2 linked regions of the Kordia antarctica genome follow. The protein of the gene in region 1 interacts with the protein of each later gene in a pairwise test. Links are inferred from orthologs where the notes say so. Each region holds a gene or a part of one and is shown in the gene's direction. Other genes may lie near its edges.

What was found.
Region 2: the proteins of mrdA (region 1) and IMCC3317_RS13470 interact in binary tests that used the Escherichia coli proteins (3 or more experiments, as listed by UniProt). The link is inferred for Kordia antarctica from one-to-one orthologs.

Annotation. Positions count from the first base shown.
Region 1 is NZ_CP019288.1:2,775,147-2,787,871, forward strand. Bases 6,204-9,203 are described here. They hold mrdA (penicillin-binding protein 2), read left to right. Parts: upstream 6,204-6,764; coding sequence 6,765-8,642; downstream 8,643-9,203. Other genes in these bases: mreC (rod shape-determining protein MreC), read left to right, coding at 6,204-6,262; mreD (rod shape-determining protein MreD), read left to right, coding at 6,262-6,768; rodA (rod shape-determining protein RodA), read left to right, coding at 8,635-9,203. Also shown: IMCC3317_RS11505 (hypothetical protein), read left to right, coding at 1-538; IMCC3317_RS11510 (exosortase F system-associated membrane protein), read right to left, coding at 768-1,211; exosortase family protein XrtF, read right to left, coding at 1,343-1,870; IMCC3317_RS11520 (GAF domain-containing protein), read left to right, coding at 2,041-2,499; purH (bifunctional phosphoribosylaminoimidazolecarboxamide formyltransferase/IMP cyclohydrolase), read left to right, coding at 2,799-4,331; IMCC3317_RS11530 (rod shape-determining protein), read left to right, coding at 4,398-5,426; more of mreC, read left to right, coding at 5,441-6,203; more of rodA, read left to right, coding at 9,204-9,927; IMCC3317_RS23200 (hypothetical protein), read left to right, coding at 10,062-10,226; IMCC3317_RS11555 (vitamin K epoxide reductase family protein), read left to right, coding at 10,400-11,959; IMCC3317_RS11560 (SPFH domain-containing protein), read right to left, coding at 12,078-12,563; IMCC3317_RS11565 (DNA/RNA non-specific endonuclease), read right to left, coding at 12,648-12,725. UniProt on the Escherichia coli protein: Catalyzes cross-linking of the peptidoglycan cell wall. Responsible for the determination of the rod shape of the cell. Is probably required for lateral peptidoglycan synthesis and maintenance of the correct diameter during lateral and centripetal growth.
Region 2 is NZ_CP019288.1:3,232,122-3,244,844, reverse strand. Bases 403-3,400 are described here. They hold IMCC3317_RS13470 (penicillin-binding protein 1A), read left to right. Parts: upstream 403-724; coding sequence 725-3,076; downstream 3,077-3,400. Other genes in these bases: IMCC3317_RS13465 (CoA transferase subunit A), read left to right, coding at 3,151-3,400; IMCC3317_RS13475 (gliding motility lipoprotein GldH), read left to right, coding at 403-706. Also shown: regulatory iron-sulfur-containing complex subunit RicT, read left to right, coding at 1-231; more of IMCC3317_RS13475, read left to right, coding at 215-402; more of IMCC3317_RS13465, read left to right, coding at 3,401-3,852; IMCC3317_RS13460 (CoA transferase subunit B), read left to right, coding at 4,879-5,535; IMCC3317_RS13455 (M43 family zinc metalloprotease), read left to right, coding at 5,830-8,139; IMCC3317_RS13450 (M43 family zinc metalloprotease), read left to right, coding at 9,063-10,886; IMCC3317_RS13445 (hypothetical protein), read right to left, coding at 10,964-11,863; IMCC3317_RS13440 (helix-turn-helix domain-containing protein), read right to left, coding at 11,908-12,624. UniProt on the Escherichia coli protein: Cell wall formation. Synthesis of cross-linked peptidoglycan from the lipid intermediates.

The DNA of each region.
Region 1 (12,725 bases):
CATTACCGATTTTATCCAATACAACGGTTATAATGTTTCCGAAAACTTAGGAAGAATTTCTATTACTACAAGAAGAACACCAAAAGCTTCTCCCGTAATCTATTTTGATAACGCCCGACTCAGTAGTTTCAACATTCTATACAATTTGTCTACGGCAAATGTAGAACGAATTATTATTGACAAAACAGGATTGGGAGAAGGAATGAATGCTGGTTTTGGTGGAGTTATTAAAATTTACACGCGTACAACTCCATTATTTAAAAAAGGAGAAGCAGCCGAAATATTTACAGGCAGTACTGCGCCATTTGCGTTTACACCTGCAAAGGAATATTACGCACCAAAATACAGTTCGTACCTCAACAATACATTTGAAAAATACGGAGCTATTTCATGGATTCCAGAATTGAAGTTGACAAAAACAAAAGCTGTAAACTTCAAAGTGTATAATACTAAAACAAAAAGCATTACACTATTCATTGAAGGAATTACGGAAAGTGGCGATTTAATTTCTGAAAAAAGAACTATTCAAATACGTTAGTTGAATTTGAAAATGTGATAATTTGATGATTTGATAATTACTAAAAGTACTTGCACTGAGCTGAGTCGAAGTGAAGTGACACCAACAGTAAAATTCTAGTTTAAAAGTTGAAAGGTTTATAAGTTTATCTAATGTGTAAATAATTCACATACTAAAATACTAAGAGCGACAGCGAGTCTAAAAGCAAAGCGATACTATAGGCGAAGCCGAGTCCAAAAGCGAAACGAGTCTAGACTTCTTCATTTTTAATTTTCCGCTGATAATAAAAAGCAGGCAACAAAATTAAAACGAAAAGTGGTTGAATTAAAAAGCGGCGAACGTAAAATGTAAGCAAATAATCTTCCGATAAATTGTGCTGAATGAAGTAGAAATATAGCGCGACCAAAATCGCGAAAGCAGCCACATACAAACCTATAGAAAACTTGAGTACATGCATATTTTCAAATGCGATATAAATAATTCCTAAAGAAATAATCATATTCAGCGCATATCTAAAAATGTGATTCAAAAATAAGAGCCAAGCATTATAATCGGGAATGTTTGCTTGTAAATAAGCATCATGTTTAAAAAAACTTAGAAAAGGATCATAAAAAAGTTCGTTCTCAAAAGCTCTAATCAACACGAGCAATCCGAAAAGGAAACCAATAACGATATATTTCCAAACTTTTTTCACACGTTTAAATTTTATTAATTGTTTGATTTTAAGAAATTTAGAACGTGTGTAACCACTTCGTTCTCTCATTAAAAATTTTAAACATTTCCTATGGTAAATGTATTTTTAAAATTTATTAATATTCGTTTCATTTACTTTTTTGAAAATTTCTGAACCCAAAACATCCACAATAAAAAAACCATTCCGTAAATAATTGTTGGAAATACAATTTGATGCAATACATATTCTTGTTCAGGAAAACGATACAATCCAATACCTAAAATCACAATTCGCACCAGATTTGCCAAATACACTAAAATGCTTCCGATAATGACAAAAAGCAGTGTGTTTTTCAGATTTCCTGTAAAGGCAATTACAAATGTGATGAATAAAATTAAAACACTCACAGAATTGCAACCTTCTACAATACGACCAACATATTTGTCATGTACCAACAACTTCATCGTAGGTTCCGTTTCGTGTTGTACCACCGAAGTTTCATATCCAAAAGCATTGATAATACGTTCTGTTTGATGTGAAACAATGCGCGTAATTCCATCAGGTTCGCCATCAAAATTTGACAAATACAAACTATATGCATACGTAAGTATTGCATACGTAATGAAGAATTTTATAATAAATCCTACTGCCGATTTATATCGTTTTATGCTCTCTAACAAAATTGTAATTATGGTTCAGACTTCTACAAACTTACTGTAAAAGCTATTGAAAATCTCACAAATCCTATAAATTTTGTAGGTTTCGTTTTGAATGCAACTTTATTCATGTTGCCGTGAAAGATTTTTAGAATTTTTTCGACTATTTTTGTCAGCATTAAAGATGATAACACATGAAATTAGCAATATATAAACCCGAAATTGTTACCATAATATCAAACACGGAACTTTCCGTAACCGATCGTATGACCAAAGTATGTGAAGTATTACAAGAAAATATTTCGCATTACGATTGGGTTGGGTTTTACTTCAAAAACGGAGACAAACCAGAACTAAAATTAAGAGCTTTTGCAGGCGAACCAACAGATCACACGATCATTCCATTTGGAAAAGGAATTTGCGGTCAAGTAGCAGTTTCTAACGAAAACTTTTTAGTGCCAGATGTAAAAGCGCAAGACAATTACATTGCGTGTAGCATTTATGTAAAAGCGGAAATTGTAATTCCTTTATTTGTCAATGGAAAAAACATTGGTCAAATTGATATTGATTCGCACACGCCAGATCCATTTACAAAAGAAGACGAAGAATTTTTAGAATTTATCAATGCGAAAGTTGCAGAGATGCTTTCGTAAGTTTTGAGCTTCTAGTAGTGCACTTCGGCAAGCTCAGTGTAAAATATTGAGATACTTTTGAAGTAAATTTTTATTAAAAAGTTGTGGGAATATTAAGTTAAATATTGAAATTACACTTTCATTTTCATGAAGATAATAATCAAAAATAGATCAAGTTTTTGGATATACATTTCATTTTCTGATACGCAACTCAAAATAAGTTGTATTTCTCTATTTTTTCTTCCCATATGAAGATTGTTTTTAGGTGTTAATTACTACTTTTGCAAATTCACAACAACACACTAAACAACGCAACTCGAATGAATTCCCAAAAACAAGCAACCTCCGCTTTAATTTCGGTTTTTAGCAAAGACGGATTAGCCCCAATTGTTGAAAAACTGCATGCTTTAAACATTACTATGTATTCTACTGGCGGTACAGAAAAGTTTATCAAAGACCTTGGTATTCCTGTCGTTCCCGTAGAAGATGTAACGTCGTATCCTTCTATTTTGGGCGGACGCGTAAAAACATTGCATCCTAAAGTATTTGGAGGAATTCTAAATCGTCAAAATAACGAAAGTGATGTTGCCGAATTAGCGGAATATGAAATTCCACAACTTGACATTGTCATTGTAGATTTATATCCGTTTGAAAAAACAGTCGCATCTGGCGCAAGCGAAGAAGACATTATTGAAAAAATTGATATCGGAGGAATTTCTTTAATTAGAGCTGCCGCGAAAAACTTTGCAGATGTACTTTGTGTATCTTCTGTAAACGATTACGGAACTTTTTTAAACTTGTTAGAAACGCAAGAAGGGAATTTTTCTATAGAAGATAGAAAAGCATTTGCTGCAAAAGCATTTAATGTTTCTTCTCATTACGACACAGCTATTTTTAACTATTTTAATAAAAATCATGAAATAGCAGCGTTGAAAATAAGTGAAAACAACGGAAAAGTATTGCGTTACGGAGAAAATCCACACCAACGCGGATTCTTCTTTGGAAACTTTGATGAGATGTTTGAAAAGCTTCACGGAAAAGAATTAAGCTATAACAACTTATTAGATGTAGATGCAGCCGTTAACTTAATGAACGAGTTTACAAACGACGATCCAACATTTGCTGTTTTAAAACATAACAACGCTTGTGGTTTTGCAACTCGCGCAACCATTCACCAAGCATATGTAGATGCATTAGCGGGCGATCCAGTTTCTGCTTTTGGTGGCGTTTTAATTGCAAATAAGAAAATTGACAAAGCAACTGCCGAAGAAATTCACAAACTATTCTGCGAAGTTGTTATTGCGCCATCCTATGATGAAGATGCTTTGAAAATTTTAAAAGGAAAGAAAAACAGAATCATTTTAATTCAAAATGAAGTAGCATTGCCAGAAATGCAAGTACGTTCATGTTTGAATGGTGTTTTGGTACAAGATAAAAATGCTAAAACAGATGTTTTAGAAGATTTAACATATGCTACCAACAATAAACCAACAGATGCGCAGTTAGAAGATTTATTATTCGCTTCTAAATTGTGCAAACACACAAAATCGAACACAATTGTTTTGGTAAAAAACAAGCAATTATGTGCGAGCGGAACTGGACAAACAAGTAGAGTTGACGCGTTGAATCAATCTATAGTAAAAGCAACCAATTTCAAGTTCGATTTAAACGGAGCTGTGATGGCGAGTGATGCTTTTTTCCCGTTTCCTGATTGTGTAGAAATTGCAGGAAATGCAGGAATTGAAGCGGTAATTCAGCCTGGCGGATCAATAAAAGATCAATTGAGCATTGATTATTGCAATTCAGCTAATATTGCAATGGTATTTACAGGTACAAGACATTTTAAACATTAATTTTTTCATACCTTTGTAAGTCACTAAAAATGAATTACAAAACATATAAAACAACAGATAAAGCACATGGGATTTTTTGATTTCTTAATGGAGGAAATAGCAATAGATTTAGGAACTGCAAACACGTTAATCATTCACAATGATAAAGTGGTTGTCGACAGTCCATCTATTGTCGCCAGAGATAGAGTATCTAACAAAATAATTGCTGTCGGACAGGAAGCTGCGCTGATGCAAGGAAAAACCCATGAGAATATCAAAACAATTCGCCCGTTAAAGGATGGAGTTATTGCTGATTTTGATGCATCAGAGCAGATGATTAGTATGTTTATTAAAAATATTCCTGCGCTTAAAAAGAAATGGTTTCCGCCTTCACTTCGAATGGTTATTTGTATTCCTTCAGGAATTACAGAAGTAGAAATGCGAGCGGTAAAAGAATCTGCAGAGCGTGTAAACGGAAAAGAAGTGTATTTAATACATGAGCCAATGGCAGCAGCTATTGGTATTGGTGTCGATATTATGCAACCAAAAGGAAACATGATTGTTGATATCGGTGGTGGAACTACAGAAATTGCCGTGATTGCTTTAGGTGGAATTGTCTGTGACAAATCTGTAAAAGTAGCTGGTGATGTATTTACCAACGATATTGTATACTACATGCGTACGCAACACAACTTGTATGTTGGAGAACGTACTGCGGAAAAAATTAAGATTCAAATTGGAGCAGCAACGGAAGATTTAGAAGTTCCGCCTGAAGAAATGTCGGTTCAAGGGCGTGATTTACTCACAGGAAAACCAAAGCAAGTTCAGATCTCTTATAGAGAAGTTGCCAAAGCCTTAGACAAATCTATTTTACGTATTGAAGATGCGGTAATGGAAACGTTGTCACAAACGCCTCCAGAATTAGCAGCTGATATTTACAACACAGGAATTTATCTTGCTGGTGGTGGATCTATGTTACGCGGATTGGACAAACGGCTGTCTCAAAAAACAGATTTACCTGTATATATTGCCGAAGATCCATTGCGTGCCGTTGTACGTGGAACAGGAATTACCCTGAAAAACTTAAGCAAATTCAAAAGTGTATTGATCAAATAAGAACATAAAAGTACATGCAACAGATTATTAATTTTCTGATAAAGAATAAAAACTTTATTCTCTTCATGCTGTTGCTGTTTGTATCGCTTGTTTTTACGATTCAATCACATTCTTATCATAAAAGTAAATTCATCAATTCTGCCAATTGGCTCTCAGGTGGTATTTATGAAAATGCAAATGATCTTTCTTCATATCTATCCTTAAAATCTGAAAATGAAATATTGGTGGAGGAAAATCGTCGGTTGAAAAATATTTTATACAGTAAAGAAGATAGTTTGAGTACAATTCGGTTTATTGATAGTACTTCTTATCCTACTGATTATATGTTACGTGCTGCTAAAATCATAAGAAATAGCTATTCAAATCCAAATAATATCCTTTTGATTGACAAAGGAACTTCCGATAGTATTGCTACGGATATGGGCGTAATTAACTCTAAAGGTATTATTGGCGTTGTAGATCGTGTTGGCGGAAGTCATGCAACAGTTATTAGTATTTTAAATTCTATTTCTAGAATTAACGCACAATTAAAAAATACGTCTCATTTCGGTTCTTTATCGTGGAATGGAAAAGATCCAAATATTGTACAATTAGAAGATTTAGAGAAATTAGCACAATTTAAAGAAAATGACACAATTATTACTGGTGGAAATTCTACCTTATTTCCAAAAGGAATTCCCATTGGAATCGTAAAAGATTTTACATTAAACACCACCGAGAATTTATACGTCGTAAACGTGCAATTATTCAACGACATGACCAATTTGGAACATGTATTTGTAATTGAAAATTTACACCGAGAAGAAATTGATAACTTATTAGCTCCTGAAAATTAATGGGTTCTGTTGTATTTTGGAATAGTCTCCGATTTGTCGTCGCGGTATTAGCGCAAGTATTGATATGCAATCATATCGATTTCTTGGGCTACATAAATCCGTTGGTATATATCTATTTTATATTTCTATTTCCTTTCAACGTAAACAGAAGCTTGTTTCTTGTCTTGGCTTTTTTATTAGGACTTACCATAGATATGTTTTCTGATTCAGGTGGCGCAAATGCTGCTGCTTGTTTGGTAATTGCCTACATACGACCTTTTGTATTGCGTTTTGCATTCGGAATTAGTTACGAACATCAATCCATAAAACTTGCAAATACAGCTTTCGGACAACGAATGGTTTACATTGTCATTTTAACAGTAATTCATCATTTCGTTTTATTTTCTTTAGAAATTTTTAACATTTCTAATATAGTTCTCATCCTTGAAAACACGTTATTCTTTAGTATCTTTACAATTCTAATCATCACATTATCAATAAGTTTATTTAGCCGAAAAAAATCATGAGGAAACTTTTGTTATACCTTGTTGTCATCTCTGTTGGAATTATCTATACAGGAAGACTCTCGTATCTGCAATTGTTTAAGGAAAATGTAGCTGCCACAAACTACTTAAATGATAGTGCTATTAAAACAATTCATGCATATCCTGAACGTGGTTATGTATATGATAGAAACGGAAAGCTTCTTGTGGCAAATCAGCCAGCGTATGATGTCATGGTCATTCCAAATGATGTAAGAGATTTTGACAGAATTGAGTTTTGTAAATTAGTAGGTATTCCTGCTGAAGAATTTGAAAAAAAATTACAAAAAGCAAAAGACTATTCTTGGCGAATTCCATCAGTGTTTGTAGCACAAATGTCAAAAAAAGAATATGCGTTTCTTCAAGAAAAAATGCATCGCTATAAAGGTTTCTACATTCAAAAACGTTCTATTCGTAATTATCAAACTGTTGTTGGCGCAAATGTTTTAGGTTCTATTAGCGAAGTAAATGATGCTGATTTAAGAAGAAATCCAGCATATCAATCAGGTGAACTCATTGGAAGAACAGGCATTGAAAAATCGTATGAAGACGAATTGCGTGGCACAAGAGGCGTAAAATATCTTCAAAAAGACATTCACAATAAAATACTAGGTCCGCATATGGAAGGTCGTAAAGATACTCTTCCCGTAAACGGAAAAGATATTCAAATTACGATTGATAGTAGGTTACAAGAATACGGCGAAAAGCTAATGATCAATAAACGTGGCGGAATTGTTGCCATTGAGCCGAGCACAGGCGAAATCTTAGCGTTAATTTCTGCGCCAAGCTACAATCCAAATTTATTAGTCGGACGACAACGTTCTAAAAACTATAGTGTATTACATTACGATTCTATCAATAAACCACTCTACGATAGAGGTTTACTAGCTTCGTACGCGCCAGGTTCGCCATTTAAAACATTGAATGCGTTGGTTGCTTTGCAAGAAGGTGTGGTTACGCCTCAAACTATTTACACATGTCGTAACGCCTATTACTACGGGAAAAGAAAAATGGGTTGCCATTGCGGCGGCGGAAGACGAAATATTATTAATGGAGTTGCCAAATCGTGTAATGCGTATTTTGCAAATGCATATCGTCAAATTATTAGTAAATATGATTCGCCACGTGAAGGAATGAATGTTTGGAGCAGTCACATGAAAAGTTTTGGTTTGGGTGGTTATTTTGGGAACGATCTTTCTACAGGTCGCCCAGGGAGAATTCCAACAGGAGATTACTATACAAATAGCTTTTTCAAGCATGATAAATGGCACGTTTTAAATACGATTTCAAATGCAATTGGACAAGGTGAAGTAGAATTAACGCCGATTCAATTAGCAAATATGACAGCTGCAATTGCCAACAGAGGTTATTATTATACGCCACATATTATCAAGCAAATTGATAATCAACCAATTGAAAATAAACAATTTACAGAGAAAAAATATACTACAATTGATACAGAACATTTTGAGCCTGTAATTCAAGGAATGTACGATGTATTCAGCATGAAAAAAGGCGGAACTGCTAGAGCGTTAAATGTTCCTGGTATTGAAATTTGTGGAAAAACAGGAACTTCCGAAAACTTCGTTAAGATTGATGGCGTACTAACACAACTAACCGATCATTCAATATTTATAGCATTTGCACCAAAAGACAATCCTAAAATTGCGATTGCCGTTTTTGTAGAAAATGGGTATTATGGTTCGCGTTGGGCTGGGAAAATTTCTAGTTTAATGATTGAATTATATCTTAAAGGCGAAGTTAGCTTGAAGGATATGGAAAAACTTGTTTTAGAAAAGAGTTTGGAAGAAGAATATGCAAAGCCACTAAGCGGAAAACCATTTACAATTAATGAGTAGAGAAGTAAAATTTGTCAAAAAAATTGACTGGCTTTCTATCCTACTCTACTTTTTGTTAGTTGGAATTGGCTGGATTAATATTTACTCCGCTTCTGTTACAGATGCTTCCACAGGTTTTCTTGACATGAACGAACTGTACGGAAAACAGCTCTTTTTTATTGGTACAAGTCTCTTACTTATTATTCTTATCCTTTCGGTAGAAGCCAAATTTTACGAACGTTTTTCGAGTATTATTTATGTCATCGGACTCGTAAGTTTGATGGGATTGATGGTTTTTGGTAAAAATATAAATGGTGCAACTTCTTGGTATCCAATTGGAAGTTTTACGCTTCAACCTTCAGAATTTGCAAAAGTTGCCACTGTACTTGCGTTGGCAAAATTTCTAAGTGATATTCAGACAAACATTAATAATTTTAAGCATCAACTGATTGCTTTTGCTATTATTTTAACGCCTCCAATACTAATTGTTTTTCAACCAGATCCAGGAAGTGCGATGGTTTATTTGGCGTTCTTCTTTGTGATGTATCGGGAAGGTTTGCCATCTATTTACTTATGGATTGGTTTTTTACTCATATTGCTCTTTATTATTACGCTTAAAATTGGGTATGTTTTTACAATTATAGCAGCCTTGATTATAGGATTGGCTTGTATTTTTTTCTTCTTTAAAAAACAACTAAAACGACTTCGAAAAACGACGCTAGCACTAACATCATTGGTTGCAGCTATTGGATTCATTTTAGCGGTAAATTATATATTTCACAATGTATTTCAGCAACATCACCGCGATCGTTTTACGCTAGTTTTGGGATTGGAAAAAGATCCTGCAAAGCTGGAAAAGATTCGGAAAACATTTGGTTTCAATACCAATCAATCTGAAATTGCGATAGGTTCTGGTGGTTTAAAAGGAAAAGGTTGGCAGAAAGGAACACGAACTAAAGGCGATTTTGTTCCTGAACAAGATACCGATTACATCTTTACAACTGTTGGTGAAGAATGGGGATTTATAGGAAGTTCGTTAGTTATTTTCCTATTTGTTGCGTTATTATTGCGAATTCTCCACAGAGCCGAACAGCAGAAATCTAAATTTAGTCGCGTGTATGGATATAGTGTCGCCGCGATTCTATTTTTCCACTTTGCCATTAATATTGGAATGGTTATTGGATTATTTCCAACGGTTGGAATTCCGCTGCCTTTCTTTAGTTATGGCGGTTCAGGACTTTGGGGATTTACTATTTTGCTCTTTATTTTTATTAAGCTAGACGCGAATCGGATTAATGAGTGGTAATTCTCTTTTACTCATTCCTATCTTATAGTATAAATTAAAAACTACTACGTAAACGTTAAGTAAGGGTTTGCCGTAAATATAAACACATTAGTTTTCGTACTTTTCTAACTAGTTTAACCAAAAAATTATAAATTATGTTAGAAAGTATTTTAAAATTAGGAACTGTATTAAGTAAAAAAGAGCAAAGTCAAATTATTGGTGGATCTTTTAATCCACAAAACGAGAGAGACTGTGTTAGATGTCTTGGCGAATGGGAAGCACCACTTTGTGCGATGCCAACTAACTCTCCTTGTGCATAATATAGAAACAGCGAACTTCGATTCGCTTTTTTATTACAAAATCTTCATTTTATAAATTGAACACTTAAATCCTTAAAAAAAACGTTTCATATGGTGTACTTTAAAAATACTTTCTATCTTTAACAATACGATACTAAAATTTTAATTTCCCCTACCAAATTGAAAAGAATTAGATGGAACAAATTATACTTTCCTTATTAGCAAGTAATAGTTATTTAGATATTGATCGCGAGCGTTTAAACTTGCAATTGTTATCACATCCTGAATATCCAAGTTTGAAATCGATTACCGATACACTTGATTATTTTGAGATTGAAAACCTAGCCGCAACTGTACCAAAAGAAGCTTTGTCACAAATGCCAACAGCATTTTTAGCACTTATCAATTCTGGAGAAGGCGATGAAGTTGTACTTACCGAGAAAAAACGCGGTATGATACAAATCACGAATTCGGACGAGAAGAAAGAAAAAATAACCGAAGAAGTTTTTACAGAACGATGGACAGGAACGATTATCGCTGTGGAAGCGCTAGAAAAAACAGTCAACACCAAATCTATTGAAACGGCACTTCCGTACTTCATTGTTGCTGCTGTTGCTTCTACAAATGTTATTCTCAATTTTAGCTTGCCATATTTGTTATATACGGCATTAACGCTGATAGGATTGTACATTAGTGTCTTAATTATCAGAGAAGATTTAGGCATAAAAAGTAAAGCTGTTGCTAAAGTTTGTGGCGCAATTTCAAAAAATAGTACGTGTGGCGATGTCATTACTACAAAAGGAAATAAACTATTTGGAATCATCTCACTAAGTGATGCTTCTTTTGTGTTTTTTGCTGGATTATTTTTGATTTTATCCTCTATCGGATTTCATCAAAGTACATTATTAGGTTTATCGCTCGCAGGAATTCCGATTGTTTTATACGCAATTTATCGTCAAGGTGTTGTTTTAAAACAATGGTGCGCATTGTGTTTGTTAATTGCAGGAATTTTAGTATTGCAAACAGCACTTTTAGCAAGTACGTTTTCGTATAATTGGGTTGTAAGCTCATCTTATATTGCTAAAGCCGTTGGACTTTTCTTATTAGTTTATATTGCTTGGCTCTATTGCAAATCATATTGGGAAAGTCATGAAAAATTGGCGACTACTGAAACAAACTTCTTAAAATTCAAGCGGAATCCAGAATTGTTTAAAACGATGTTGCAAGAGAAAAGTGTATTAAATACGAACGTGATTCCTCAGCAATCGAGTATCGTATTTGGAAACCCAAATGGTAGCATAAAACTTCAAGGTGTTACAAATCCGTTGTGTGGTTTTTGTACGGCTGCTTTTGAATCGTATGATAAATTATTGAATACGTACGGAGATGATATTCGACTAGAATTTATTTTTAATGTGCCAGATGATGCCAAAAATAAAAGTACACAGATTGTTTCAAGATTGGTTGATTTGTATTTAGATGATCCAAAAAAATCGTATACCGCTTTAAAGGAATGGTTTTCCAATAGAGATATTGACAAATGGCACAAAAACTTTGGACATTCTGAAAACACAGAAGTTTCAAAAGTGTTAGAAACGCATAGAGAATGGTGTAATATCAACGATGTACATTATACACCTGCAAGTATTTTGAATGATAATTTCTTTCCACAAACCTACGAGATTAAAGATTTACCGTTGTTTATTCAGGATATAATTTTGGAGTCGCAACAAGGTTCGGAAGAAACTATGTAGTTTTTTGCTAATCAAAATAGCTTCAAGTTTTGTCAAGATAAAATATTTCTTTGTCTTGATGTTTTTATAATGTTACCTAGATAGTTTTTAACTACTGAAGGAGCGGCTACTATTAGCACTAATTTTTATAAAGCTTAATCTTTAATTTAAAGGATATAGTTTTAATCAATTCTGAATATTCAACATCGTTTTTAAACATAGATGTTATTGCTTTTTCTATTTCAGATGCTTCTATATCTACAAAATCATGTGCAGAACATAACTTGCGAATTACTGAACGTATTTTTGGTAAAACGAGTCTTTCATTAAAATTAGGCCCAACTTCTACATGTAATTTTCTTATTGCTTTTGAGTTTAAATTGTACCGATAATTTACTTTACAAGCAATCTGTTTTTTATCTTTGGTTAGTGCTTGAATGTTTTCTTTAACATATACATCTTCAAGCGAATAGATAAAAAGTGAAGCACTACGCGGAATATTGTGTTTTCCTGAATTTAAAACAGTCATCTTCCCTGCAGAATCGTCAAAATAAATTCCAATTTCAAATGGTTTTACAAGAATTTCTTCTTCTGATATCAGTTTACATGAAAAAAATGATACCATTAGAAATATTGATATAACTGAAAATATTCTTTGCTTGTTCATTGGTTAAGTTGGTGTTAGAGTAACTTATTAAATAAAAATACACTATCTAAAACTCCATTGTTTATACGTTGTAGAAGCTTCTAATTTATTTTCTTTAGAATCGTCTAATGCTGGAAAAAA
Region 2 (12,723 bases), 460 kb from region 1 along the record:
CGAAAGAAAAGAGGAACTCAAAACAAAAACAGACGTCCAAATACAAATCCTAGCAATAAAACTAGAAGTAGTGTACCTGCGAAAAGAAGTAGTACTGCGAAAAGTAGTACTAATGAAAAAAGTAACGATACTACAAAAAACACTAGTGGAACTGCTAAAAGAAGTACTGGCACAGCAAACAAGAATAACAACAGACGTAAAAAACCTAATAGAAATGCAAACCCAAAGTAAAATCGCATTTTTTAGCTGTATTCTTTGTGTAACACTATTTATTTCTTGTGACGGTAATCGTGTTTTTGACCAATATGAAACCGTTGGAAAATCTTGGGACAAAGACACCTCTTTAACTTTTAAATTTCAACAGCCAGACAGCACAAACAGCTACAATTTGTTTGTGAACGTGAGAAATACAAATGAATATGAATTTCAGAATTTGTTTCTCATTGTAAACATGAACTTTCCAAATGGAAATGTTGTTACAGATACGTTAGAGTATGAAATGGCAACACCAAAAGGAGAATGGCTTGGTACAGGATTTACAACAACCAAAGAAAGTAAACTTTGGTACAAACCAAATGTGCGTTTCCCGTACAAAGGAATGTACGAAGTTGAGATCCAACAAGCGATGCGGAAAATTAATGAACCCAATGGAGTCCAAAGCTTAAAGGGAATCTCAGAGGTCGGCTTTAGAATAGAAAAAAAATAGTGCAAACAACGTATTGAAATGGCAAAAAAGCAAGTCAAAAAAGAACAAGAAAATCCTTCGTATGCTAAAAAAATCATCAAGTGGTTTTGGATCGTATTCGCAGGTGGAATTACAAGCATATTCCTATTATTTTTATTAGCTTCTTGGGGAGCTTTAGGAGAAATGCCTTCTTTTGAAATCTTAGAAAATCCGCAAACAAACTTAGCAAGTCAAATATTATCCTCTGACGGAAAAATATTGGCAAAATACTATTTGAATGACAATAGAACACCTGTTGGTTATAAAGAGTTGCCAAAAGAATTAGTAGAGGCATTAATTGCTACGGAAGATGCACGTTTTCACAATCATTCAGGCATTGATGTCCGCGGAACCATAAGAGCATTTGCTTTTTTAGGAAGTAAAGGTGGCGCAAGTACAATTTCTCAACAGTTGGCGCGTCAATTATTTGTGGGAGAAGGTTCTAAAAATCTTCCAGAACGACTCATTCAAAAAATCAAAGAATGGGTTATTGCAACACGTTTAGAGCGTCAATATACCAAAGAAGAAATTATTGCCATGTATTTAAACATCTATGACTACGGTAATAATGCAGATGGAATTCGCTCTGCGGCGAGAATATATTTTGGAAAAGAACCAAAAGATTTACAAATTCAAGAATCTGCTATGTTGGTCGGAATGTTCAAAAATTCCTCACTCTACAATCCTAGAAGAAATCCTGAAGGTGTAAAAAACAGAAGAGATGTTGTATTAGCGCAAATGTACAAATACGACTATATCACAGAAAAAACGAAAGACTCTTTACAGAAATTGCCACTAGCATTAGATTACAATCCAGAATCGCATAATGAAGGGTTAGCAACATATTTTAGAGAACACTTAAAAGGTTTCTTAAAAACATGGATTAGCGAAAACCCAAAAGCAGGTGGCGGAAAATACAATATCTACCTTGATGGATTAAAAATATATACCACTATTGATTCGCGCATGCAACAATATGCTGAAGAATCTGTGGAAGAACACATGACAAAATTACAAGCAGAATTTTATCATCAAAACACAAAAGATAGAAACAAAAATGCGCCATTTGCCAAAGATGTTGAGCAAAAATCTATTGACAATGTATTAAATAGAGCTATAGAAAATTCAGAGCGTTGGAAAATCATGAAAAAAGAAGGAAAATCTGAAAAGGATATCCTTGCTTCATTTGATAAAAAAACACCAATGACATTATTTTCGTGGACGGAGAAAAACAATCGTATTGATACCATCATGACGCCACGTGATTCTATCCTCTACTCAAAATTCTTTTTGCGTGCTAGTTTTATGTCATTAGAACCACAAACAGGACAAGTAAAAGCTTGGGTTGGCGGTATAAATTACCGAAACTTTAAATACGATATGGTAAAACAAGGAAAGCGTCAAATAGGTTCTACATTCAAGCCATTTGTATATGCTACCGCGATAGACCAATTACACTTATCACCTTGCGATTCTATGCCAAATGGACCTTTCTGTATTGAAACAGGTAAATATGGGTTGCTAGAACCTTGGTGTCCTAAAAATTCTAACGGCGATTACGAAGGTATGAGAACTCTTAAAAGCGCATTAGCAAACTCTGTAAACACGGTAACTGCACGTTTGATGGATAGAGTTGGACCTGCAAACGTTCGGTCATTAGCACAACGACTAGGTGTAGAATCTGAAATACCAGAAGTGCCATCAATTGCATTAGGAACACCAGATATTACCTTATATGAAATGCTTGGTGCATACGGAACTTTTGTAAATAAAGGTGTATACGTAAAACCTGTTATAGTAAGTAGAATAGAAGATAAAAACGGAACTGTTTTATACGAATTTGTGCCAGAAACTAAAGATGTATTAAGCGAAGAAGTAGCGTACACCGTTGTAAACCTTATGGAAGGTGTAACACAAAGTGGTTCAGGAGCAAGATTGCGCAGTAAAGGAGCAAATAAGTGGAATCCTATGTACGACGAAATCATCACAGGATATCCGTACGAATTCAAAAATCCAATTGCAGGAAAAACAGGAACTACTCAAAATAACAGTGATGGTTGGTTTATTGGAATGGTACCAAACCTAATTTCTGGAGCTTGGGTTGGTGGAGAAGATCGTCAAATACGTTTTGAAAGAACTAAATACGGGCAAGGAGCATCAATGGCATTGCCGATTTGGGGATTATTCATGAAAAAATGTTATGCAGATGAATCACTAACAGTTTCAAAAGATAAATTTCCTGAGCCAGACGAATTGACTATTAATGTAGATTGTTCTAAAACGACTACAAAAGCTGATGATGGCACCAAAAATCCTAACGGCAATGATAAGTTAGATGGAATAGACTTTTAATAATCCTCAAATTATTCTAAAAAATAAGAGACATCTTTTGAAAATTTCGTAATTTTCAATCAAAATATTGATTGATGATTAACAAAAAGATAGATACAGTACAACAAGCAGTAGCAGGCGTAAAAGATAATATGACATTGATGCTTGGTGGTTTTGGTTTGTGCGGAATTCCCGAAAATGCAATTGCCGAATTGGTAAAACTTGGCGTAAAGAATCTTACGTGTATTTCAAATAATGCAGGTGTGGACGATTTTGGTTTAGGCTTTCTATTACAACAGCGTCAAATCAAAAAAATGATTTCTTCTTATGTGGGAGAAAATGATGAATTTGAGCGTCAAATGCTTTCTGGAGAACTTGATGTAGAACTCACTCCACAAGGAACGTTGGCAGAAAAATGTCGAGCAGCACAAGCAGGATTTCCAGCATTCTACACGCCAGCAGGCTACGGAACAGAAGTCGCTGAAGGAAAAGAATCAAGAGAATTTAACGGAAAAATGTACATCTTGGAAAAAGCGTACGAAGCAGATTTTGCATTTGTAAAAGCTTGGAAAGGTGACGAAGCAGGAAACCTAATCTTTAAAGGAACTGCCCGAAACTTTAATCCATGTATGTGTGGCGCGGCAAAAATTACGGTTGCTGAGGTAGAAGAATTAGTGCCTGTGGGCGAATTAGATCCAAATCAGGTACATATTCCAGGGATTTTTGTACAACGGATTTTTCAAGGAGAGAACTATGAAAAAAGGATTGAACAACGGACGGTTCGAACTAAAAGTTAATTTGAAAATGTGTCAATTTGAAAATTTGAAGATTGGTTTTTATAGAACCTTTTGAAATGTTGACTTTCTTTTTGTTATTTAATTTGATGATTTGAAAATGTGTCAATTTGAAAATGATACTTAGAAAGAACCATTATGATTAGAGATTGTCATTTTATTCTAGAAGTTAATTTGATGATGATTTAATTTGAAAATTTGAAAATGTGTCAATTTGAAAATGATACTTAGAAAGAACCATTGTGATTACAGATTGTCATTTTATTCTAGAAGTTAATTTGATGATGATTTAATTTGAAAATTTGAAAATGTGTCAATTTGAAAATGATACTTATAAGAACCATTGTGATTACAGATTGGTATTTTATTCTAGAAGTTAATTTGATGATGATTTAATTTGAAAATTTGAAAATGTGTCAATTTGAAAATGATACTTAGAAAGAACCATTGTGATTACAGATTGTCATTTTATTCTAAAAGAACCATTTTCAAATCAAAAAAGGTAGTTAAAGATTCAAAAGGAAATAGATTTAAAAAAAAGGTTATTAAATAGAAAAGCATCACCAAATTTTCAAATCGTCACATTTTCAAATTGAAAAAAGGTAGTCAAAGATTCAAAAGGAAATAGATTTAAAAAAAAGATTATTAAATAGAAAAGCATCATCAAATTTTCAAATCGCCACATTTTCAAATAAAAAAAGGTACTCAAAGATTCAATAGGTAGTAGATTTAGAAAAAAGGTTATTAAATAGAAAAGCATCATCAAATTTTCAAATCGCCACATTTTCAAATTATAAAAGATAAATAAAGATTCAAAAGGTAGTAAGTTTAGAAAAAAGGTTATTAAATAGAAAAGCATCATCAAATTTTCAAATCGCCACATTTTCAAATTATAAAAGGTAAATAAAGACTCAAAAGGTAGTAGATTTAGAAAAAAGGTTATTAAATAGAAAAGCATCATCAAATTTTCAAATTACCACATTTTCAAATTAAAAACAGAAATATCATCAAACAGAAATCATAAAAAACATGTTGGATAAAAATGGAATCGCGAAAAGAATCGCAAGAGAAGTAAAAGAAGGTTACTACGTAAATTTAGGAATCGGAATCCCAACGCTAGTTGCTAACTTTGTTAGAGACGATATTGAAGTTGAATTTCAAAGTGAAAATGGAGTACTCGGTATGGGACCTTTTCCGTTTGAAGGTGAAGAAGATGCTGATATTATCAATGCAGGGAAACAAACTATTACAACATTGCCAGGCGCGAGTTTCTTCGATTCTGCAATGAGTTTTGCAATGATTAGAGGAAAACATGTCGATCTTACCATATTAGGAGCGATGGAAGTTTCAGAAAACGGAGATATTGCCAACTGGAAAATTCCAGGGAAAATGGTCAAAGGAATGGGTGGCGCAATGGATTTAGTTGCTTCCGCAGAAAATATAATTGTGGCTATGATGCATACCAACAAACGTGGAGAATCTAAATTACTAAAAAAATGTTCTTTGCCACTAACAGGTGTTGGCTGTGTAAAAAAGATTGTAACCAACTTAGCGGTTTTAGAAATTACTGCTAAAGGATTCAAATTATTAGAAAGAGCGCCAGGCGTTTCGGTAGAAGAAATCAAAAAAGCAACGGAAGGAAACTTACTTGTTGAAGGAGAAATTCCAGAGATGCAACTTGCATAACATTTAAAATACACAGAACCTAAAAAGCGTCATATTTTACACATATGACGCTTTTTTTATGGATTTATCAATTTTTTTTAATGTCTAGTAAAAGTAGGTTTTATAGGTAATTGGTAGAAAGGCAATAGTTTGTATTCTGAGTTAAATGTACTAATTTTCGAAAATTTTCGTGCAATTCGTCGAAAAAAATGACCTTTTGTCGTATAATTAATAAAATTTTAACACATTTGATACGTTTTCACAAATTATTGAGAGTTTCGAATTCTCAATTTCTAATAACCTAAATAATTTTTTATGAAAAATTTTACCCTACTAATATTAGCTTTTCTTTGCATGGGAGCAATGGTTGCGCAACAGCGTGATTGTTCTACTATGGATAACTTAGAATACAGAAAACAATTAGATCCTCAGTTGGAGGCACGTATGCAGCAAATTGAAGAATTTACACGGCAGCGAATCCAAGAAATGGGATCACAAGAAAGTATCACAGGAAATATAATTACTATTCCTGTTGTAGTGCATGTTATTTATAATAACGCTAATGAAAATATAAGTCAAGCACAAATTCAGTCGCAATTAGATGTGATGAATGAAGACTTTAGAAGAACAAATACTGATGCAGATACTAGATGGTCGCAAGCTGCTGATACAGAGATTCAATTCTGTTTAGCTACTGTTGACCCTAATGGAAATGCAACAACAGGTATTACAAGAAAATCTTCATCAACGACTGCATGGGGAACAAATGATGCAATGAAAAAATCTTCTCAAGGTGGAGTAGATCCTTGGAATGCAAGTGAATATCTGAATATGTGGGTTTGTAATATTGGAGGAGGAATCTTAGGATATGCACAATTTCCAGGAGGTAGTGCTGCTACTGATGGAGTTGTAATGGGACCTCAATATTTTGGAAGTAGTGCAAAAGGAACAGGTTTTTACTTATCAGCTCCTTTCGATTTAGGAAGAACTACAACACACGAAGTAGGTCACTATTTAAATTTACGTCACATTTGGGGCGATGGCGGATGTGGAGTTGACGATTTCGTATCTGATACACCAGCTTCTGATGGAGCAAACTACGGATGTGATAGTACACATGTTTCTTGTGCAAGTACTGACATGGTACAAAATTATATGGATTACTCAGATGATGCATGTATGAATTTATATACTGCTGGACAAAAAGCGCGTATGCGTGCTATATTAGATGCAGGCGGATCAAGAAGAAGCTTAGCATTATCTGACAAATGTGGTTCTGCTCCAACACCAACATGTACGGATGGAGTTCAAAATGGAGATGAAACAGGAGTAGATTGTGGTGGATCGTCATGTGCGCCATGTACAATAGACCCAACTTGTGATGATGGAATCCAAAATGGAGATGAAACAGGAATTGACTGTGGTGGATCATCATGTGCGCCATGTCAAACAGCTTGTTCAGATAATGAAGTAACGTTAACAATTACATTTGATCAATACCCAGAAGAAACTTCTTGGTCTATTGTTACTGACGGAGGAACTACGGTAGCTTCTACAAGCTATTCTGCTGCAAATGCAGACGGTTCTACGGTTACAGAAACACTTTGTTTACCAAATGACTGTTACACATTTACAATTAACGATGCGTACGGAGACGGAATTTGCTGTACATATGGAAGCGGATCGTATACATTAACAGGTCCTGATGGACAAATAAAATCAGGAGGAAGCTTTACTTCTTCTGAAGCAACTGATTTCTGTTTAGGAAGTACACCACCGCCAACACCAACGTGTGATGATGGAATTCAAAATGGAGATGAAACAGGAATTGATTGTGGTGGATCATCATGTGCGCCTTGTGCTACAGGTGGAACAACTACATTACATGAAGGATATTTTGAAAGCGGATTAGACGGATGGACTGATGGTGGAGGTGACTGTTACCGTTACAACGGAAGTCGTTCGTATGAAGGAAGCTATTCTATGCGATTAAGAGATAACTCAGGAACGCGTTCAGCAATGACCTCTGAAACATTTGACTTACGTGGATACGACCAAGTAGAATTCAAATTATATTTCTATCCAAACTCTATGGAAAATGGAGAAGATTTCTGGATTAGATATTACAACGGATCATCTTGGAGTACAGTTGCAACATATGCAAGTGGAAGTAGCTTTAGCAATGGAAATTTCTATTCTGCAACAATAACATTAAATAGTGCAGATGTAAACTTTGCGTCTAACTCACAGTTTAGAGTTCAGTGTGATGCAAGTGCAAACGCAGATCAAGTTTATATTGATCAAGTAACTGTTACTGGTATTAATGGAGCAAGAGCTACAGCTGAATCAGCAAACTCAATTCAACAATTACGTACAGGTCCACAAGGATCGGTTAGTGGAGATTTCTTAATGACACCAACAATAACACGTGGAGACATTACAATTAACCTAGCTAGTTATAACGTTAATTCATCGTATAGAGTTCTTAATTTATTAGGTCAGACTGTGAAAGCAGGAACATTGAAAAATGGAAGATTGAATGTGAGCGAATTAAAATCTGGAGTTTATTTATTAGAAGTAAGCGACGAAGAAGAGAAAATTGTTCAGAAGTTTGTGAAGCAATAAGCAATTTTCTAATACAATTTATATAAAATGTAAACTCTCAAGTGTAAAAGCTTGGGAGTTTTTTGTTTTCTCTATACAGATCAGCATATTTAAAATGTTTTACTTTCTCGTAAGCACTTTCACTTAAAAAAACAGTGATTGTTGAATTTCTTTCAAGATTCAAATGTATTTGAGTCGAACTTATAATCTTGTGTTTTTCAAGCGTTGTTGCATACTTATACAATTCAAGGTTGTATTCTGATATATTGTTCATGAATTTTTCTATGCTCTTCTAATAAAGGGTTATGATGACATGGATCTTCTGATGTCATATCTCTCAAATACGGCGCTTTTTTTATGAATTTATTAAAATTTTTAATGCCTAGTAAAAGTAGGTTTTATAGGTAATACCAATTATCACTTAAAATGCACCTAATAATTTGTTTCTATTGCGCCCATACTTCGACTAGGCTCAGTACATGTATTTCAATATAAAATAAAACCGTAACGATGCTATGCTTTGATTTTCTATTTCATCTGTACACACTATAATTCAAATTATTTTAGGCTCCTTTTAAATAATAATTGGTATAATTGGCAGAAAGGCAATAGTGAACTCATCTTGACTTTTTCTATTTCCTAAAAAATGCCTAAAATTCGCCTATATTTCAGCTATTTTCTCATGCGTAGCGATGCTATGCCTTTTAAAAATAGCTTTATCTGAACAAATTTTAACTCATTTTCGGTTAAAAACAAAAAGTCAAGATGAGTTCAGTTTATAATGTGAATTAAATGTAAATATTTTCAAAAATTTTTATGTATCTCATCGAAAAAATGAACATTTCATCGTAAAGCATATAAAAGATCAACATATTTGATAAGTTTCCACACTTAATTAAGATTTTTGAAGTGTAAATTATATACAAATTCCCTAATAGCCCATTATGAAAAATATTACCTTACTAGTACTAACTCTTTTTTGCATAGGAACAATTTTTGCGCAGGAGCGCGATTGTTCAACAATGGAAAACTTAGAATACAGAAAACAATTAGATCCACAGTTGGAGGCACGCATGCAACAAATCGAAGATTTCACAAGGCAGCGAATTCAAGAAGCGGGATCACAAGAAAGTATTACAGGAAATATAATTTCCATTCCTGTTGTAGTGCATGTTATTTACAATAACGCTAATGAAAATATTAGTCAAGCACAAATTCAGTCGCAATTAGATGTACTAAATGAAGACTTTAGAAGAACTAATACTGATACAAGTAATAGATGGTCGCAAGCTGCCGATACAGAAATTCAATTCTGTTTAGCTACTGTTGATCCTAATGGAAATCCAACAATAGGTATTACAAGAAAATCTTCACCAACTACTGCTTGGGGAACGAATGATGCAATGAAAAAATCTTCTGAAGGTGGAGTAGATCCTTGGAATACAAATCAATACTTAAATATGTGGGTTTGTAATTTAGGAAGTGGATTATTAGGATATGCACAATTTCCTGGAGGTAGTGCTGCTACTGATGGCGTTGCAATGAGTCCTCAATATTTTGGAAGTAGTGCAAAAGGAACAGGTTTTTACTTATCAGCTCCTTTCGACTTAGGAAGAACTACAACACATGAAGTAGGCCACTTTTTAAACTTACGCCATATTTGGGGTGATGGTGGATGTGGAGTTGACGATTTCGTATCTGATACACCAGCTTCAGATGGACCAAACTACGGATGTGATTCTACTCATGTTTCTTGTGCAAGTACTGACATGGTACAAAACTACATGGATTACTCAGCGGATGCATGTATGAACTTATATACTGCAGGACAAAAAGCACGTATGCGTGCAATATTAGGAACAGGTGGATCAAGAAGAAGTTTAGCGTTATCTGATAAATGTAATTCAACGACACCACCACCGCCAACACCAACGTGTACGGATGGAGTTCAAAACGGAGATGAAACAGGAGTAGATTGTGGTGGATCAGCATGTGCGCCATGTCAAATTCCAGGAGATACTTTGTTACACGAAGGATACTTTGAAAGTGGATTAGACGGATGGTCTGATGGTGGAAGCGATTGTCATCGTTATAAAGGAAAACGTTCGTATGAAGGGAAATATTCTATGCGAATAAGAGATAATTCAGGAACAAGTTCTGCAATGACTTCTGAAGAATTTGACTTAACTGGATACGATCAAGTAGAATTCAAATTCTTCTTCTATCCAAACTCTATGGAAAATGGAGAAGACTTCTGGATTAGATATTACAACGGATCTTCTTGGAATACAGTAGCAACGTATACTAGTGGAAATGACTTTACAAACAGAAGTTACTATGCTGGAATTATAACATTAAACAGTGCAGATGTTAACTTTGCGTCTAACTCACAGTTTAGAATTCAGTGTGATGCAGGTAATAATTCAGATCAAGTATACATTGACCAAGTAACCATTACAGGTATCAATGGAGGAACTGCAAGAGCAACAGTTGACGGTCTTCAGTTATCACGTACAGGACCACAAGAACCAGTTAGTGGAGATCACTTAATAACGCCAACAATAACTCGTGGAGATATTACAGTTAACTTAATTAGTTATAACATTAATTCATCGTATAGAATCTTAAATTTATTAGGTCAGACTGTGAAAACAGGAATATTGAAAGATGGAGGACGATTGAATGTGAGCGAATTAAAATCGGGAGTTTATTTATTAGAACTAAGCGACGAAGAAGAGAGAATTATTCAGAAGTTTGTAAAGCAATAAGCAATAAGCAATTTCTAATACAATTTTTATAGAAATGAAAACTCCCAAGTGTAAAAGCGTGGGAGTTTTTTGTTTTTTTAATGATGAATATTGGATCTTGATCTGCCATCAACTTTGTTAGCCTCTATAATTCGTGCAGCATAAAAAATCCCTTTTTCTTTTTCAACAATATCTAATTGTACAATTACTTTTTTCTTTTCTTTGTACAAATCAGCATGTTTAAAATGTTTTACTTTCTCGTAAGCACTTTCACTTACATAAACAGTAATTACAGAATCTTTTTCGATATTCAAAAATATAAATGGTGATCTCAATAGAGAATGTTTTTGTAATTTTTTAAATTGACGGCATAACTTTACGTTTCCATCTTCCTTATCGAAATTTTGTAATGTACTATCTATTTCACGAACCAAACTTTTATATCTTTCATCTGTTGCACCATATAAACTTGAAAATGTTATAGACATAAACGTTAAATCAGCTTCTATTCGTTGCGCGTTTAGTTCTTTAAAAAAGAAGTACGGCAATATTTTTCCTCTCGGGGAAAGATATAAGTCTCCTGCAAAAGAATATATTTTATTCCCTTCTACAATTATAATCCCAAAAAATTCATCATTACTTTTCAATAAAAACACATCGCCAGTTCCTTTATATAAGATTTCTTTTTGAAATTCTTCAATGTATAATTCTTCTAACTTTTCAAGTGTATACGCGTGATTGTTTTCTGCTAATTCTTCTCGTAAGCGATCAATCATTGCTCTGATATACTCTTCATGAACATTTCTTTGCTCTTCCGACAAAAAATTATAGTGACGTTTATATTCTGAGGTCATGTACGCATTTATTGCTGTCAAATCATGGAGATCACTAATGAAAAAATGGTTTACAAAATTATCTGCAATAGTCAAACTATTTACTTCTTGTTTTTCAGAACAAGCAATAAACAATGAGGCACATAGAAGTATAAAATATTTCATAATATAAAATTTTAAAGTTTGGCAATATAGAAATAATATCACACCTAAAACTGCCTCAGAAAGCTAGAAACGGTTTCGCCTGTGTTTTTCTGGAATGCTTTTGAAAAGGATTCTGTAGTACCAAAACCCGATTCTTTCGCCATCGCTTTTACGGTATATTTTCTGTAATTCGTATTGTTTTCTAGTTCTTGAAGACTATGTTGAATTCGTAAATCATTGATGTAATTTCGAAACGATTTTAACTTATACGTATTAATCACTTTTGATAAATATTTCGTGTTCGTTTTTAGTTGCTTAGCAAATTGATGCAAGGTGATTTTTGATATTAGGAAACCTCTTTCTCTTTCAAAAGCTTGAAGATTTTCTAAAATAGAATTCACAATTGTTTCATTAATTTCTATGTATGTTTCGTTACTTTTTTTATCATCGCTACCTGTATTTTGTTTATTTTTTTCAAGTAGTTCAATGATTTTTTTAAGATGATTGTATCCTTTCGTTTTTCGAGCGCATAACAACCCGAAAATGAGTACTAATAACAATACAATTCCTATTGATAAATAATATCTAGTTTCAAATACTTCTTGCGTGTGTAGAAGTTGCTCTATTTGTACATCTTGTTTTTGGTAAGCGTATAAACTATCAACAGTCTGTTCAAAATTTTGCTCTTTCTGTTCATTAGCATGTACAGTTGTATTACACATAAAACATGCAAATAGTATGAATGTACAATATTGAATACTTATATTTTTTAATGATTTCATATGTATTGCCCGAGAAATCGGGTAACTATTTTAATTAGATTATATTCATTTTAGAAGTTTTACCCAAAACCCAAAACCCAATATCGAATATCGATTAAC